DNA from 4 places in the Bradyrhizobium sp. SEMIA genome. Region 4 is predicted to be linked to each of the others. Evidence: riboswitches for the same ligand, from Rfam matches in the RefSeq annotation. Region 4 holds a riboswitch; each other region holds the start of a gene.

Region 1 (3,517 bases), 3.5 Mb from region 4:
ATCGCGGCTGCGCAGCGCCGCATTCCCGTATTGATCGACGGCTTCATCGTATCAGTCGCCGCACTTGCGGCAGCGCGGCTCAACCCGTCATGCCAGCCGTTCCTGTTGCCGTCGCATCAGTCGGCGGAGCAGGGGCATCGGCTGGTGCTGCGTGCATTGAACGTGCAGCCGCTGATCAGCCTCGATCTCCGGCTCGGCGAGGGATCAGGCGCCGCCATCGCGCTGCCACTGGTGCGGTCGGCCTGCGCGCTCCACAACGGCATGGCGACGTTCGCGCAGGCCAATGTGCCGGATCGGCCTAAAGCGCGATGAGATCATCGCGCTTTAGGTTGTTGTTTCAGCATGATCTTTTCGGAAAACCGCTGCGCACTTTTCCGGATCATGCTTTAGCTGATCCGCTGGTTGACGGAGACGACGCGCCAGCCGGTCGTGAGCCGGTCGATCCGGGTCAGCGACAGCGGATCGATGACGAAGCGCAAGGCTGCCTGAGGCGTGAGGGCGAGCGCGATGCAGAGCGCGGCGCGGATGGTGCCGGAATGGACGACGAGCGCGGCTGGGCCCGAGCCAATCCGTGACAGGCCGAGCCGGACGCGCGCGACCTGATCCTCAAAGCTCTCGCCGCCCGGCGGCTTTCCACGCGCTGGATCGCTCCAGAACTTCGCATAGGCCTCGCCGCCGGTCGCTGCGAGCTCGTCATGCCGATGGCCGGTCCAGTCGCCAAAATCCTGCTCGGTGAATTCGCTCACCAGCGTCGGCTCCAGCCCCAGCGCCCGCGCGGTCTCGACCGTGCGCCGCGCCGGGCTGGCATAGCTCGCAGCATCCCGCGGCAGGCGCTGCCGCAGCGCCTCGAGTTGCGCGCGATCGCGGAGATCGGCCGGCGCGTCGGCCGCATGGATCGTGCCTTTGACGCCGTCGACGGGCGCATGCCGTATCAGCCAGAGGAAGGTCTCGCCTTCCATGCTCATCTCCAAGGAAATTGGGCGCTGTGGCAATAACGCCGCAGCTTGCACATTGACTCTGTCTTGGTCGTAATCCTAGATGCCTCTGACGGTTTCCCCGAGAGGGGATGAAAAGGGAATGCGGTGCGGGGACCTTGTCCCCAATGCCGTAGCTGCCCCCGCAACTGTAAGCGGTGAATCCTTCGTCAGAAGCCACTGGGTCCTCGGTCCCGGGAAGGCGACGAAGTGGTCACGACCCGCGAGCCAGGAGACCTGCCGTCAGCCGTGGTCACACGCGAAGATGTCGGTCGGGGAGTACAGACATTCGGCTTCATCGTACGGCTGAAAGCCTGATGATGGGACCTTGGTTCGCGGTGACGTGCCACTGACGTCACACCGAGGTCCAGGACCGTGTCTTCCATCCATATTGTACGACCGCGTCGTTTCCTGCTCGCCTCCGCCGCGCTCACGTCGCTTGCGGCCGCGGATGTGCCTGCCGCGCTGGCGCAGCAGGCCCGCGAACCCCTGCCGCCCGTTGAAGTCTCCCCCGCCCAATCCCGCAAGCAGGCCCCGGCTCACGCAACAAACCGAGAAAGATCCTGAGCGGCTGAGGGCTGTTCAGCGCCGGCCGCAGCAGCGCAGACGCCACTCAACACCAATGTGGTGGCCGAGAGCGCTTCGCGACTCGGCCTGACCGTGCAGGAGACGCCCGCGACCGTCGAGGTCATCTCGGCGAAAACAATGCAGGAGCAGGGCTATCGCACCGTGTCGGAGGTGGCCCAGGGCGCCGTCGGTGTCACCTCCGGCGACAATCCGGCCGAGCCCGCGGCGTTCTCCATGCGTGGCTTCACCAACAGCCAGATCAACATGCTCTACAACGGCATCAAGATCGGTCCGCAGAACATGACCTCGCGGATCACTGATACGGCCAATCTCGCAGCCGTGGAATTTTTGAAAGGGCCGGCCTCGCTGATGTCCGGCGAAGGTGCCGCAGGTGGCGCAATCAACCTGGTCACGAAGCTGCCGCACACCGGGCCGATCCGGAATGAGGCTGACTTCTTTTGGGATTCGCTCAACTCGTTCGGCGTCCACTACGGCTCGGGCGGCAGCACCAACGTGCAGGGGCTCGACTACCGCTTCGATATCAGCCGCTCTTCGCTCAACGGCTTTGCCGACGATACCAACACCAAAACGTTCGATGTGTCGGGCCAGCTCAACTATCGCATCTCCGACAGCCTCAAGGTCTGGGGCGCGATCGAGTATCGCGAAGACCGCGGCAAGGCCTATTGGGGCGCGCCGCTGGTGCCGATCGCCTTCAGCGGCTCGCACGCAACGAGCGGCATCGTCTCGGGCAATTACGTCTCCAACTACAACGGAACCAATCTCGGCGCGGTCACCATCGACGACCGCACCTTCAACACCAACTACAACGTCCTCGACAATCGCAACGTCGCCCAGGAAGTGTGGCTGCGCGGAGGTTTCGAGCTGAAGCTCGCGCCCGACCTGACACTGAGGAGCCAGGCCTATGGCTACGGCGCCGAGCGCACCTGGTTCAACAATGAGGTCGAGGCATTCAACTCCGTCTCGAACCTCGTCAATCGCGAGCGCTTTTACGTCGCGCACAGCCAGCGTTTGGTCGGCAACATCACCGATCTGATCTGGGACACGAACATCGCTGGCTTCGATAACCGCCTGGTCACGACACTGTCGTCAAGCTATCTGGATTTTGTCAGGCCTGGTGCTGCGAACTTTCCGGGCGACTCGGTTTCGCTGGTCGATCCCGCCCGCGGCTATTACGGCCTGCTCACGATCCAGCAGCAGACCGCGCGCATCGACAACGAGGCGCTGTCATTCGAGGACCGGCTGAAGCTGACGCGCAGCTTTGCGCTGGTCGGCGGCCTCCGCGTCGAGCACATTGGACTCGATCGCAACTCGACCGACGTCAACGGCCTGGTGAAGGCAGGTTTCCCGTTCACCAAGGACTGGGTCCCGACGACAGGCCGCATCGGCTACACATGGGAGGCCGTACCCGGCCTGACCTTCTTCAGCCAGTACGCCACCGGCGCCGATGTCTCCGCCAACAACATCTTCCTGCTTGGTCCGACCCAGAATCTGGATCTGACGACCGCGCGCACCTACGAGACCGGCGTCAAGCACCTGTTCTGGGACAACAGGGCGGAGTGGTCATTCTCGGCCTACGACATCCTGCGCAAGAACGTCTATGCGGCAGCCGGCGGCCAGACGCTCAACATTGCGGGACGGCAGGAATCGAAGGGCGTCGAGCTTGCAGCCGCGGTGCGCCCGATCGAGCCGCTGCGTCTGTGGGGCAATATTGCCTATGTCGATGCGCGCTATGCCGACTACAATTTTGCCGGGGGGTCGTTCTCCGGCAACACGCCGCCGAACGTGCCGCGCATCGTCGCCAATGCCGGCGCGTCGTACCGGTTCTTCACGCCCTGGCCAGTGGAGCTCGGCATCACCGGCCGTCACGTCGGCGACCGCTACAACACCGACGCCAATGTCGTGACGATGAAGGCCTATACCGTCGCCGACGTCTACGCCTTCGTCGACATCCCGAA
Region 2 (3,517 bases), 3.6 Mb from region 4:
ATCTCCTCCTGCGCCAGCGTGCCCGCGTCGACCACTTCCAGGGTCGAACCCAGTTCACGCGCCAGCACCGAGATCGCCGCGCCGCCGGAGGCAAAATTCGCCATCATCGCGATGGTCACGGCTTGCGGATAGGCCGACACGCCCTGCGCGACGATGCCGTGATCGCCGGCAAAAACGATGACGGGCACGCGGGCGGCGCGCGGCTGCTCAGTCGCTTGCAGGCCCGCAAGCTCGATCGCGAGCTGCTCGAGCCGACCGAGCGCGCCGGTCGGTTTCGTCAGTTGCGCCTGACGCGCAATCGCCGCTTCGCGATGGGCCGCGGAGATCTCGGGGCACTTTTGGTAGACACATTCGGGTAACATGCTGCCTCGCTTAACGCCCGCGCTTGAGAATGTAGCTGTCCATGATCCAGCCATGCCGCTCGCGCGCTTCCTGCCGCGCGGCGACGATGCGCGGACCAACCTCGGCCAGCGCGCCTGAGTGGATGATCTGATCTTGCATGCCGAGATAGGCGCCCCAATAGATGTGAAGCCCCGCCGGATCGAGCGACTGGAACGCGGTGCCGCCGTCGAGCATCACCACCACGGTATCGACGCCTTGTGGCCAGCCGCCTTCGCGCAGGCGGCGTCCCGTGGTCACAAGGAAAGGCTCGCCGATCTCGTTGAGCGGCAATGCATGCGCCGCGCACAGCGCCTGGATCGAGGTGATGCCCGGTACGACCTCGATCTTGGGCAAGGGCTTGAGCCGGCGCGCGATGCGCAGCGAGGAATCGTAGAGCGAGGGATCGCCCCAGATCAGCAGCGCAATCTTGCCCTCACCGCCAAGATGATCTGCGATCGTCTGCGACCACGTCGCGGCGACCGCATCATGCCAATCGTGCACGCCCTTGCGGTAATCGGCTTCATCCGCATCGCGCACGGGAAGATCGAACTCGGCAATGCGCGTCCTGTCGCTCGTGAGCACATCGGCGCAGATCGTGCGCCTGAGATCGGCGAGATCGGACTTTGCGGTGCCCTTGCGCGGGATCAGGATGAGATCGGCGGCGTTGATGGCAGTGATCGCAGCGCGCGTGAGCTGATCGGGATCGCCGCAACCGATGCCTATCAGGGAGAGCGTGAGCATCGCGAGCGCGAGGGGCGGCCATGACGGCCGCCCCTTGATCTCTTAGGCCGCGTTGTGCAGGCGCGGAGTGACGAGGCCGGGCGCGGTGACACCGCGCAGCGACTTCGCCAGCGCCAGCACGGCGAGATCGGCGAGCGGCTCGATCACGATGACGAGCGCATAGGAGGCCGCGAAGGTCGCGATGTTGGCGAGGTTGCTCATCGCAAAGCCGGAGCCATAGAGCGCCCAGAACGCCACCCAGGCGATCACGCCGGCCTGGTAGGTCGTCGAGAGCGCCAGCGCCTGGCGATACCTGAGGTCGACATAGGCGGTGTTGCGCGAGATGATCCGTGCGGCGATCGCCTGGATCCCGAACAGCGGCACCAGCAGCGTGGTGACGTTCATGCCGTATTGCGGCAGGTCGGCGGGCTCGAAGAACACGCCCTGGAGCAAGAGGCCGAACGCAAGGCCAAGAGCCGCCGGCGCCGCACCGAACAGCAGGAACAAGGTCGAGCCAAGGATGAAGTGCACCTCGGAGACGCCGACCGGGAAGTGCGGCAGGATCTCGAAGAAGGTGAAGACGAGCGCGGTGGTCGCGAGGGTGCGCACGGCGAGCGAGCCGATGCCCTGCTCGCGCACGGTCTCGACCGCGAGCTTCAAGGCAACGCCGCCTGCGGCGATGCCGGTTGCGTAACTCAATACAAGCTTGGCGCCCGTCACGACGCCGGGTTCGATATGCATGGTTCAGTTCCTTCCTGCCGTCACACCCGACGGCCTTGGCCTCAAAACATGCACGGCCTGTCTCCTGGCTCGCGGTTCACTGGGGTTCTCCGGCCTTCCCGGACCTTGCGGCCCAGTGGCTGATCGGAGCCCCTCACCGCTTACAGTCGCGGGGGCGGCTGGGGTTTTGGGCGCCGCAACTGGGTCCGCCCATCCCCATTCCCGATTATGCTCCGGCGCTTTGCGCCGCGTTGAGCACCATGCCTCTCCTGTGTGCCCCTTTCGCCAGCCGGGCGTCAAGGGCGGAAGGGCGCCGGGCCATCATGACGGATAATCCCCCGCCAGCGCGCCGAACAGGATGACGGCGGCGGTCGACGCCGCCCCGCCCCGCGCAAGCTGCTCGGCAAGCTCGGCAATCGTGGTGCGGACCAGCCGCTCGTCGGCGCGCCCGAGGGATTCGGCGAACAGCGCGGGGGTATTAGGGGCGAGGCCCTGCGCGATCAATTTTGCGGCAAGATCCGGAAAGGTGCGGCGGCCCATATAGACCACGGTCGTCGCTTCGGGGTCGGCCAGCGCCGCCCAGTTCAGGTTCTGCGGCAGCTCGCCGGTGACGTCGGCCCCGGTGACGAACTGCACCCGGCGCGAGGTATGGCGCCGGGTCAGGGGAATGCCGGCTTGCGCGGCGGCGACGCAGGCCGAGGTGACGCCGGGAACGATCTCATAACCGATACCGGCCTCACGCAGCGTCTCGAGCTCCTCCTCCAGCCGGCCGAAGATCCCGGCATCGCCGGACTTCAGCCGCACCACGCGCGCGCCGGTTGCGGCGTAGTCGACCAGCAAGCGGTTGACGTGGTGCTGCCTGGTCGAGGGCCGCCCTGCCCGTTTCCCCACCGCAACGAGATTGGCGCCGGGCCGCGCCAGGTCGAGGATCGCGCCGGAGGCAAGATCGTCATAGAGCACGACGTCGGCCTCGCGCAGCCGCGCGGCGCCCTTCACGGTCAGGAGCTCGGGATCGCCCGGGCCGGCGGAGACGAAGGAGACAAAACCGCTCACCGGTCCTCCGCGATCAGATGAAAGAACGTGCCGGTCGCCTGTCCCCGCCGCGAGCCGGTCTCGGCAATGACTGCGCCGGTCGCATCATGCACGACCGCCAAAGGCGTGTCAGGCTGCGCAAGGATGGTCGAATAGTGGAATTCGTGGCCGCGAAGCCGGGCGCCCGCCTGATGTCCCGGCATCGGTGCTGCGAGCGCGGCGAGACGATAGCCGAGATGCATGCGGCGCTTGGCAAAGCTCGTCTCGAGGCCAAGCAGGCCCGTCATCTCGTGGCGGACGCCTTCGGCGTCGGTCAAAGCGGTGCCCAGCACCATATAGCCCCCGCATTCGCCGTGCACCGGCCGCGTCTCGGCGAAGGCGCGCAGGCCGCTGCGAAAGCGTGCATTGGCGGCGATCTTGCCGGCATGGAGCTCGGGATAGCCGCCGGGCAGCCAGCAGACGTCCGCACTGGCATCGGGACCTTCATCGGCAAGCGGCGAAAATGTCGAGATCTCCGCGCCCGCCGCGCGCCAGGCTTCCAGCATGTGCGGATAGACGAACGAGAACGCCGCATCGCGCGCCAGTGCAATGCGCTGCCCGGGCGGCGTCACATTGAGGCCGTTCGACGCAGCTTGCGGCGACCAGCTCGCTGCCGCTCGCAGCA
Region 3 (3,517 bases), 3.6 Mb from region 4:
AGCTCCGCGAGATTGGCGAGCCGCAGCGACGGCAGGCTGCTACGGCCGCGCCGCCAGCCCGCCGCGAATGCGGCAAGGTCGGAATCCGAGTACGAGAGCACCACGAGATCGGCCGGGTCCTGGCCGATGTCTCTTGGCGTCGCGGTCTCCTCGAGACCCCGGCTCTCGCGGAAGACGACGTGCATCAGACTCCCAATCCCGCCTTGATCGCGGCCTCATCGATATCGCCATGCTCGCCGATCACGACGAGCTTCGACTGCCTGAGACCCGCGCCCCAGGGCTTGTCGAACTGGTGGCGCACGCGCTCGCCGACGGCCTGAAGCAGCAGGCGCATCGGCTTGCCCGCGACCGCGATGTAGCCCTTGGCACGCAGCACGTTCTGCTCGCGCGCCAGCCTCTGCACCGACGCAACCAGCGTATCGACATCCGCAACCTCCGGAAGATCGATCACGACGGAGGCGAAATCATCGTGCTCGTGCTCCTCCTCGCCATCGTGATGCGACGGGCGCGCGGCAAGATCGTTCTCGGCGGCGGCGCCGAGCCCGAGAATGACGCGCGCGTCGATCGCACCGTCGGTGACGGGCAGCATCGGCACGCGGCGCGGCATCTCGGCGGCGATCGCGGCCTTGGCGGCTTCAATGCCGGCGCTGCCGGCGAGATCGGCCTTGGTCAGCAGCACGATATCTGCGCAGGCGATCTGGTCCTCGAACACCTCCGAGAGCGGCGTCTCGTGATCGAGATTTTCGTCCGCGGCGCGCTGCGCTTCGACAGCCGCCGGGTCCGGCGCGAAGCGACCGGCGGCAACCGCCTCGGCATCGGCGAGCGCGATCACGCCGTCGACGGTGATGCGCGAGCGGATCTCCGGCCAGTCGAATGCTTTCAGCAGCGGTTTTGGCAGCGCCAGGCCCGAGGTCTCGATCAGGATGTGATCGGGCCGCACCGGGCGCGCCAGCAACTGCTCCATGGTCGGAATGAAATCGTCGGCAACGGTGCAGCAGATGCAGCCATTGGCGAGCTCGACGATATTCTCCTCCGGGCAGTTGGCATCGGCGCAGGATTTCAGGATCTCGCCGTCGACGCCCTCGCTGCCGAACTCGTTGACCAGCACGGCGAGCTTCTTGCCATTGGCATTGCTGAGCAGATGCTGGATCAGCGTCGTCTTGCCGGAGCCGAGAAAGCCCGTGACCACCGTGACAGGGACTTTTGCGAGCGAGTTCATTCGGCGGCCTCCGGCAACACGGCAATGGGGGGAATGCGGGCAAGCGACTGCTTGCGGAAGATTTCGGGCCGGCTGCGCCACGGCACGAGGCCGTCGGGCGCGGCCGCATAGGCCGCGGCGCCCGCGACCACGTCCTGCGCGTTCGCATCCGACAGGCGGCCATAGACATAGGACCAGCGGCCGGGCGCGCTGAGCGCGACCGAGCAGCCCTGGCTGCATGCAGACAGGCATTCGACGGGAACCACGTTGACGCCCTCGGGCACGCCGGCCTCGAGGATCGCGCCATGCAGGCGCTTGCCGGGTGTGGTCTCGCCTTCGCCAAGCGTCTGGCCAGCGCGGCAGGTGATGCAGACGTGAAGTGTGACGGTCATCGCCTCTTCCAGAATAAACAGCGGGAGGCGAAGAGGCACACGGACCATTCTCGTGAAGGCCCGTTTCCCCGTCGCGGAACACCCCGTCCGCCGGTCCAAAACTCGTCCGCGCTGGCAGGTCTCCCGGCTTGCGGAGCAGGGTTTTGGCCCTTCGATCCCCGCCTTCCCGATCCCCTAGGGGATCAGTGGCTTCGGGCATCTCTCCGGTCACGGTCGCGGGGGCGGCTGCATTTTGGACCCAAATCTTGCCGATTCGGACCCTATCGCATTCCCTCTTCGCCTGTCATAGGACAGGAACCAGTGCCGGGCCACCATTTGCCCCCGGCCGCCTCTTGTCAAGCCGAAGGACCGGGACCGATGACGCCAGAACCGGATACCCAAACCACTGAGGAAACCGACGCCCGCCACGCCCAGAAAATGGCGAAGAAGAAGGCCGCCCGCGACAAGATCATGGCGACCAAGAGCGGCGAAAAGGGCCTGATCATCGTCCACACCGGCGCCGGCAAGGGCAAGTCGTCCTCGGCCTTCGGCATGATCGTCCGCTGCGTCGCCCATGGCTTCCCCTGCGCTGTCGTGCAGTTCATCAAGGGTGCCTGGGATACTGGCGAGCGGCGTCTGCTCACGGGCCATTTCGGCGAGCTCTGCCAGTTCCATGCCATGGGCGAAGGCTTCACCTGGGAAACGCAGGACCGCGCCCGCGACATTGCCGCCGCCCGCGCCGGCTGGGAGAAGGCCAAGGAGCTGATCCTCGATTCGAACCTGCGCATGGTCGTGCTCGACGAGATCAACATCGCGCTGCGCTACGACTATCTCGACATCGCCGAGGTCGTCGACTTCCTGACCTCGAAGCCGCCGATGACGCACGTCGTGCTCACCGGGCGCAACGCGAAGGACGAGCTGATCGAGATCGCCGATCTCGTCACCGAGATGACGCTGGTCAAGCATCCCTTCCGCTCCGGCATCAAGGCGCAAGCCGGCGTCGAGTTCTGAGCGCGATGGCACGCGCACTGATGATCCAGGGGGCCGGCTCGGACGTGGGCAAGTCGCTCATCGTGGCCGGCCTCGCGCGCGCCTTCACACGGCGGGCCTTGCGCGTACTTCCCTTCAAGCCGCAGAACATGTCGAACAATGCGGCCGTCACCGTCGATGGCGGCGAGATCGGGCGTGCGCAGGCGCTTCAAGCGCTCGCGGCGGGCGTCGAGCCGCACACCGACATGAACCCGGTGCTGCTGAAGCCCGAGACCGATGTCGGCGCGCAAATCGTCGTGCATGGAAAACGCATCGCCACCGCGCGGGCGCGCGAATACGCCGCGATGAAGCCCTCGCTGATGGGCGCGGTGCTGGAGAGCTTTGAGCGGTTGAAGGCGCGCGCTGATCTGGTGCTGGTCGAAGGCGCGGGCAGTCCGGCCGAGGTGAATCTGCGCAAGGCCGACATCGCCAATATGGGCTTTGCGCGCAAGGCCGACGTGCCGGTCGTGCTCGTTGGCGACATCGATCGCGGCGGCGTCATCGCCCAGCTCGTCGGCATCAGGACGGTGATCGACCCCGACGATGCCGCGATGATCCAGGGCTTTGTCATCAACAAGTTCCGCGGCGATCCCACGCTGTTTGACGACGGCTACAGGCTGATCGAAGAGAAGACTGCGTGGCGCGGCCCGGCGTGCTGCCCTGGTTCGCCGCGCGGCGACTGCCGGCCGAGGACGCGCTGGGCCTCAGTGATGCGCGCAAGCCCGGCCAATGCAAGATCGCGTGCCTCGCGCTGTCGCGCATCGCCAATTTCGACGATCTCGATCCACTCAAGCTCGAGCCAGGCGTCGATCTCCTGATGGTGCGCCCCGGCGAAGCGATCCCCGGCGACGTCAGACTGGTCATCATCCCCGGCTCAAAGTCCACCCGTGGCGATCTCGCGTTCCTGCGCGCGCAGGGC
Region 4 (3,517 bases):
CCCGTTATGGGTGTAAAAACGGGGCCCTGGGATATTACAGTTCACTAAAAGCAAAACGCGCCACAGATCACCTTTTTCGGTCGGCTTGTCCTTCTGCGTCGGCAAGTAGTCCACTCCAACAGGCTCAACGATAGTGCAGCGGCCCTGCCGCAGGAGATCGCCGAGCGGGCCCTGCGTGGTCGTCACGAAGTTGAAGTTGCTCGGATCATGCAGAAAGCGAAGATTTGCGTCCCTTTCGCCATCCTTGACTTCACTGGCGATCAACCCGAGCGCCAGGGCGTGCCAGCCCAATTCGATCGGCTTTGCATAGGTCGACGCAAGTTGAAACGTGCCGTCGAGTGCGATCCTCCAGGTGATAACGTGCTGTTCGTCTAATATATCATCCGCGTGCCTGGTCCACGAAACGAAAACATAGTCGTTTCCGTCAAGTTCGGCGACGCCCCACATTCGAGGGACGAACCGTGCAACTTTCGAGACGTTGGAGATAATTTGTTCTATTGTCTCACCGTCTTGCGCTCGCCACGTTGACTTGAATCTTTCGATATGGGGGCTCTCGATAGCGCGAGCACGGTCGCCAGTCGCAGCCAGCCCGGCCAGACAGATCAGGGATCGACCGAGACAAAACAATAACGCGCGTCTTCCAGACACTTTTCTCATGACTGTTGGCCTATCTGGTTTCATCCACACGTCATTGCAGAGCGGGCAACTTCAGCCTGTTATGCGCGAGCGCAAGAAGTTAGCGACGACGCGACGGGGGACCGATGGTGTCCCGTGCGAGCAGGCGCTCTATCACGCGCCGCTAACTTCGTTGCCGGCGACAGCCTCAAGTTGCTGTGCTAGACATGCCCAGCAGGAGGAGACTGGGCATGCCGAAGACTTGCATTCCTCGTGCCAGGTTAATAGACGGCAATTCGCACCGCTTCTATGCCCTCTTTGTCGGCTTTCCGACGTGCGGGCGTCTCGATGTTTCCGTTCAGCGCGGCTTATGCACCCTCGTCACGCGCCGAATGTTCGGTGGGCGCAGCTGAACGCCTCGACCAAGTTCCTGATGAGAATTGGGAGCACGTTTGCCGCCACAGAACTGTTTGGCTCACTATCGTTACCGGAGTGTCAGCTTTCGTCCTCTGGCATGCCTCTGGGTACTCGCGGCCGAGAGGCCAGAGCGCGTTTGGCGCTTCTTTCGCGACATCCGGCACTCGCGCCGAGCATTTGGAGTCTGGCTGGCACTGCAAATCAACGTGCCGGTCAGGTATGTTGCTGACTTTGCCACGTGTCTTAGGCCTGTGCAGCACGGATCCAGCTGGTCGAGAGGGCGGCTGGATGGCGGACGCGCTCGAAAAACCTGCTGGGAAGCCTGGGACACGGATCAAATGCGTTCTGCTCCAGGCAGCAGTCCCGACCGCGGAAGCCGCTTTTATCCCTTCCACCGAACTGGCGTGCGGCCAGAGGGCAGCTGCGATGGTCATCACAATATCGCTGACTGCAGAGCGCATCTACATCGACTCAGCGATAAGGATGCGCGGTCATTCGCGTAGCGGATGCCGCAGCACCAGCTTGCGACATAATCTGAGAGGTTGACGGAAGACTTGTCTTGCCGATAATCCAAATCGTCGAGGTTCTCCGGTCCCACTTGATCCGGAGCTAAGAGGGAAGCCGGTGACAATGCCGGCGCTGCCCCCGCAACTGTGAGCGGCAAGCCGCTGTCCAACGATGTCACTGAAGCCTGCGCGGCTTCGGGAAGGCCGGACAGAAGCGATGACCCGCGAGCCAGGAGACCTGCCCCGACAATTATTCGTCCACGGGCGGGGTGTCCCGGTGGTGCGCCAAGCAGCCGTCGCACCGCGCGACTTCCCCTGCCTGCGTCCGCCACGGCCTTTGCCCCCAACATGGGGTTAACTTATGTCTCTTCTCTCCCTTCCGGTTGCCACGCTTGGAACGCCACGCATCGGTCCAAGGCGCGAGCTCAAACTCGCTCTTGAAAGCTACTGGGCGGGAAAACGCAGCGAACTGCAGTTGCTCGAGGACGCAGCTGGCCTGCGTGCCGCAAACTGGGCTCGTCAGAAATCTATCGGCGTCACCGTCATTCCATCGAACGATTTCTCGCTGTATGATCAGGTGCTCGACACAAGTGTCATGGTTGGCGCCATCCCAGAGATTTACGCTTCGAACGCCGAATCCGTTTCGCTGAAGACGTACTTCGCCATGGCCCGGGGATCACAATGCGACGATCAGGATGCGAGTTGCGGTCGCGGACCGCGCGGATTTGGCGCACCCGCTCAGGAGATGACCAAGTGGTTCGATACCAACTACCACTACATGGTCCCCGAGTTTCACAGAGGGCAGACTTTCAGGCTATGCTCTCGCAAGCCGATCGAGGAGTATGAGGAAGCCAAGGCCCTTGGCTTTCAGACCCGCCCTGTCCTGATCGGGCCGGTCACATTCCTAAAGCTCGGCAAGAGTCCCGATCCTGCGTTCCAGCCACTCTCACTACTGGATGAACTGTTACCGGCCTATATCGAGGTTCTGCAGGAATTGGCCAAACGTGGGGCAAATTGGGTTCAGTTAGACGAGCCCTGCCTGGTTCTTGATCTGGATGAGAGGACGCGGCAGTCTTTGCGACATGCCTATGATCGGCTCGCCAAGGAGGTGCCGGCCATCAAGATCTTAGTTGCCAGCTATTTCGGCGACCTCGGGAACAATCTGAACACCGCGTTGAGCCTGCCAGTTGCCGGACTACACCTCGACCTAGTTCGAGCGCCACAGTTGTTGGACCAGATCATCGCTGGCGGCCGAAGTGATCTCGTCATGTCGCTCGGTGTCGTCGACGGCCGGAATGTATGGCGGTCGAATTTGTCGTCGCTGCGCCAGCGGCTCGAACCCGCGATTGCGAAGCTCGGCAAGGACCGTGTACAGATTGCCCCATCCTGCTCGCTGCTTCATGTGCCCGTCGATGTTGAACTTGAAACCGGGCTCGTTTCCGACGTCAAGAGCTGGCTCGCTTTTGCGGTCCAGAAGATGCGGGAGCTTGCGATCCTGGCGCGGGCACTCGCAGGCGACCAGAATGTTGCGCCAGCTCTTGCCGAGTCGGAATGTGCCGCGACTGTTCGCCGGACTTCGCCGAAAATCCGTGATGCCAATGTCGCTGTCCGGATGAAAGCGATCGATCAGACCATGCGTCGACGCGGGAGCCCATTTGCCCGTCGTGCCGAGATCCAAAGCAATCGTTTCGGACTACCGGCTTTTCCTACCACGACCATCGGATCGTTTCCGCAGACCACAGAGGTCCGGAATGCCCGTGCGGCGCATGCGCGAGGCGCGATAAGTGACGAGCAATACGACAGGTTCCTCAAGGAGGAGACTGCGCGCGCCGTACGTTGGCAGGAGGACATCGGTCTCGACGTCCTCGTGCACGGCGAGTTCGAGCGCAATGACATGGTGCAGTACTTCGGCGAGCACCTCGCCGGCTTCGCATTTACCAGGAACGGATGGGTGCAGTCGTACGGCTCGCGCTGCGTCA

The links. A riboswitch is a leader RNA that binds a small molecule or an ion and turns the genes downstream of it on or off. The one in region 4 is predicted to bind cobalamin.
Region 1: it holds a riboswitch for cobalamin, as region 4 does, so the genes downstream of both, FOM02_RS26370 (TonB-dependent receptor) here and metE (5-methyltetrahydropteroyltriglutamate--homocysteine S-methyltransferase) in region 4, are expected to answer to the same signal.
Region 2: it holds a riboswitch for cobalamin, as region 4 does, so the genes downstream of both, FOM02_RS26350 (energy-coupling factor ABC transporter permease) here and metE (5-methyltetrahydropteroyltriglutamate--homocysteine S-methyltransferase) in region 4, are expected to answer to the same signal.
Region 3: it holds a riboswitch for cobalamin, as region 4 does, so the genes downstream of both, FOM02_RS26280 (DUF1636 family protein) here and metE (5-methyltetrahydropteroyltriglutamate--homocysteine S-methyltransferase) in region 4, are expected to answer to the same signal.

What each region holds. Positions count from the first base shown of each region.
Region 1 covers NZ_CP046601.1:5,410,735-5,414,251, forward strand. Annotated here, with positions in the region: gene cobT (nicotinate-nucleotide--dimethylbenzimidazole phosphoribosyltransferase) at 1-312, shown strand, start outside; gene FOM02_RS26365 (histidine phosphatase family protein) at 387-959, opposite strand; cobalamin riboswitch at 1,032-1,234, shown strand; partial or broken gene FOM02_RS26370 (TonB-dependent receptor) at 1,350-3,517, shown strand, end outside.
Region 2 covers NZ_CP046601.1:5,406,833-5,410,349, reverse strand. Annotated here, with positions in the region: gene cobT (nicotinate-nucleotide--dimethylbenzimidazole phosphoribosyltransferase) at 1-362, opposite strand, end outside; gene cobF (precorrin-6A synthase (deacetylating)) at 373-1,122, opposite strand; gene FOM02_RS26350 (energy-coupling factor ABC transporter permease) at 1,165-1,842, opposite strand; cobalamin riboswitch at 1,879-2,099, opposite strand; gene cobA (uroporphyrinogen-III C-methyltransferase) at 2,143-2,874, opposite strand; gene FOM02_RS26340 (cobyrinate a,c-diamide synthase) at 2,871-3,517, opposite strand, start outside.
Region 3 covers NZ_CP046601.1:5,393,384-5,396,900, reverse strand. Annotated here, with positions in the region: partial or broken gene FOM02_RS46910 (cobaltochelatase subunit CobN) at 1-185, opposite strand, end outside; gene cobW (cobalamin biosynthesis protein CobW) at 185-1,219, opposite strand; gene FOM02_RS26280 (DUF1636 family protein) at 1,216-1,590, opposite strand; cobalamin riboswitch at 1,686-1,907, opposite strand; gene cobO (cob(I)yrinic acid a,c-diamide adenosyltransferase) at 1,948-2,580, shown strand; partial or broken gene FOM02_RS26270 (cobyric acid synthase) at 2,586-3,517, shown strand, end outside.
Region 4 covers NZ_CP046601.1:8,957,394-8,960,910, forward strand. Annotated here, with positions in the region: gene FOM02_RS42855 (nodulate formation efficiency C protein) at 1-657, opposite strand, end outside; cobalamin riboswitch at 1,597-1,799, shown strand; gene metE (5-methyltetrahydropteroyltriglutamate--homocysteine S-methyltransferase) at 1,900-3,517, shown strand, end outside.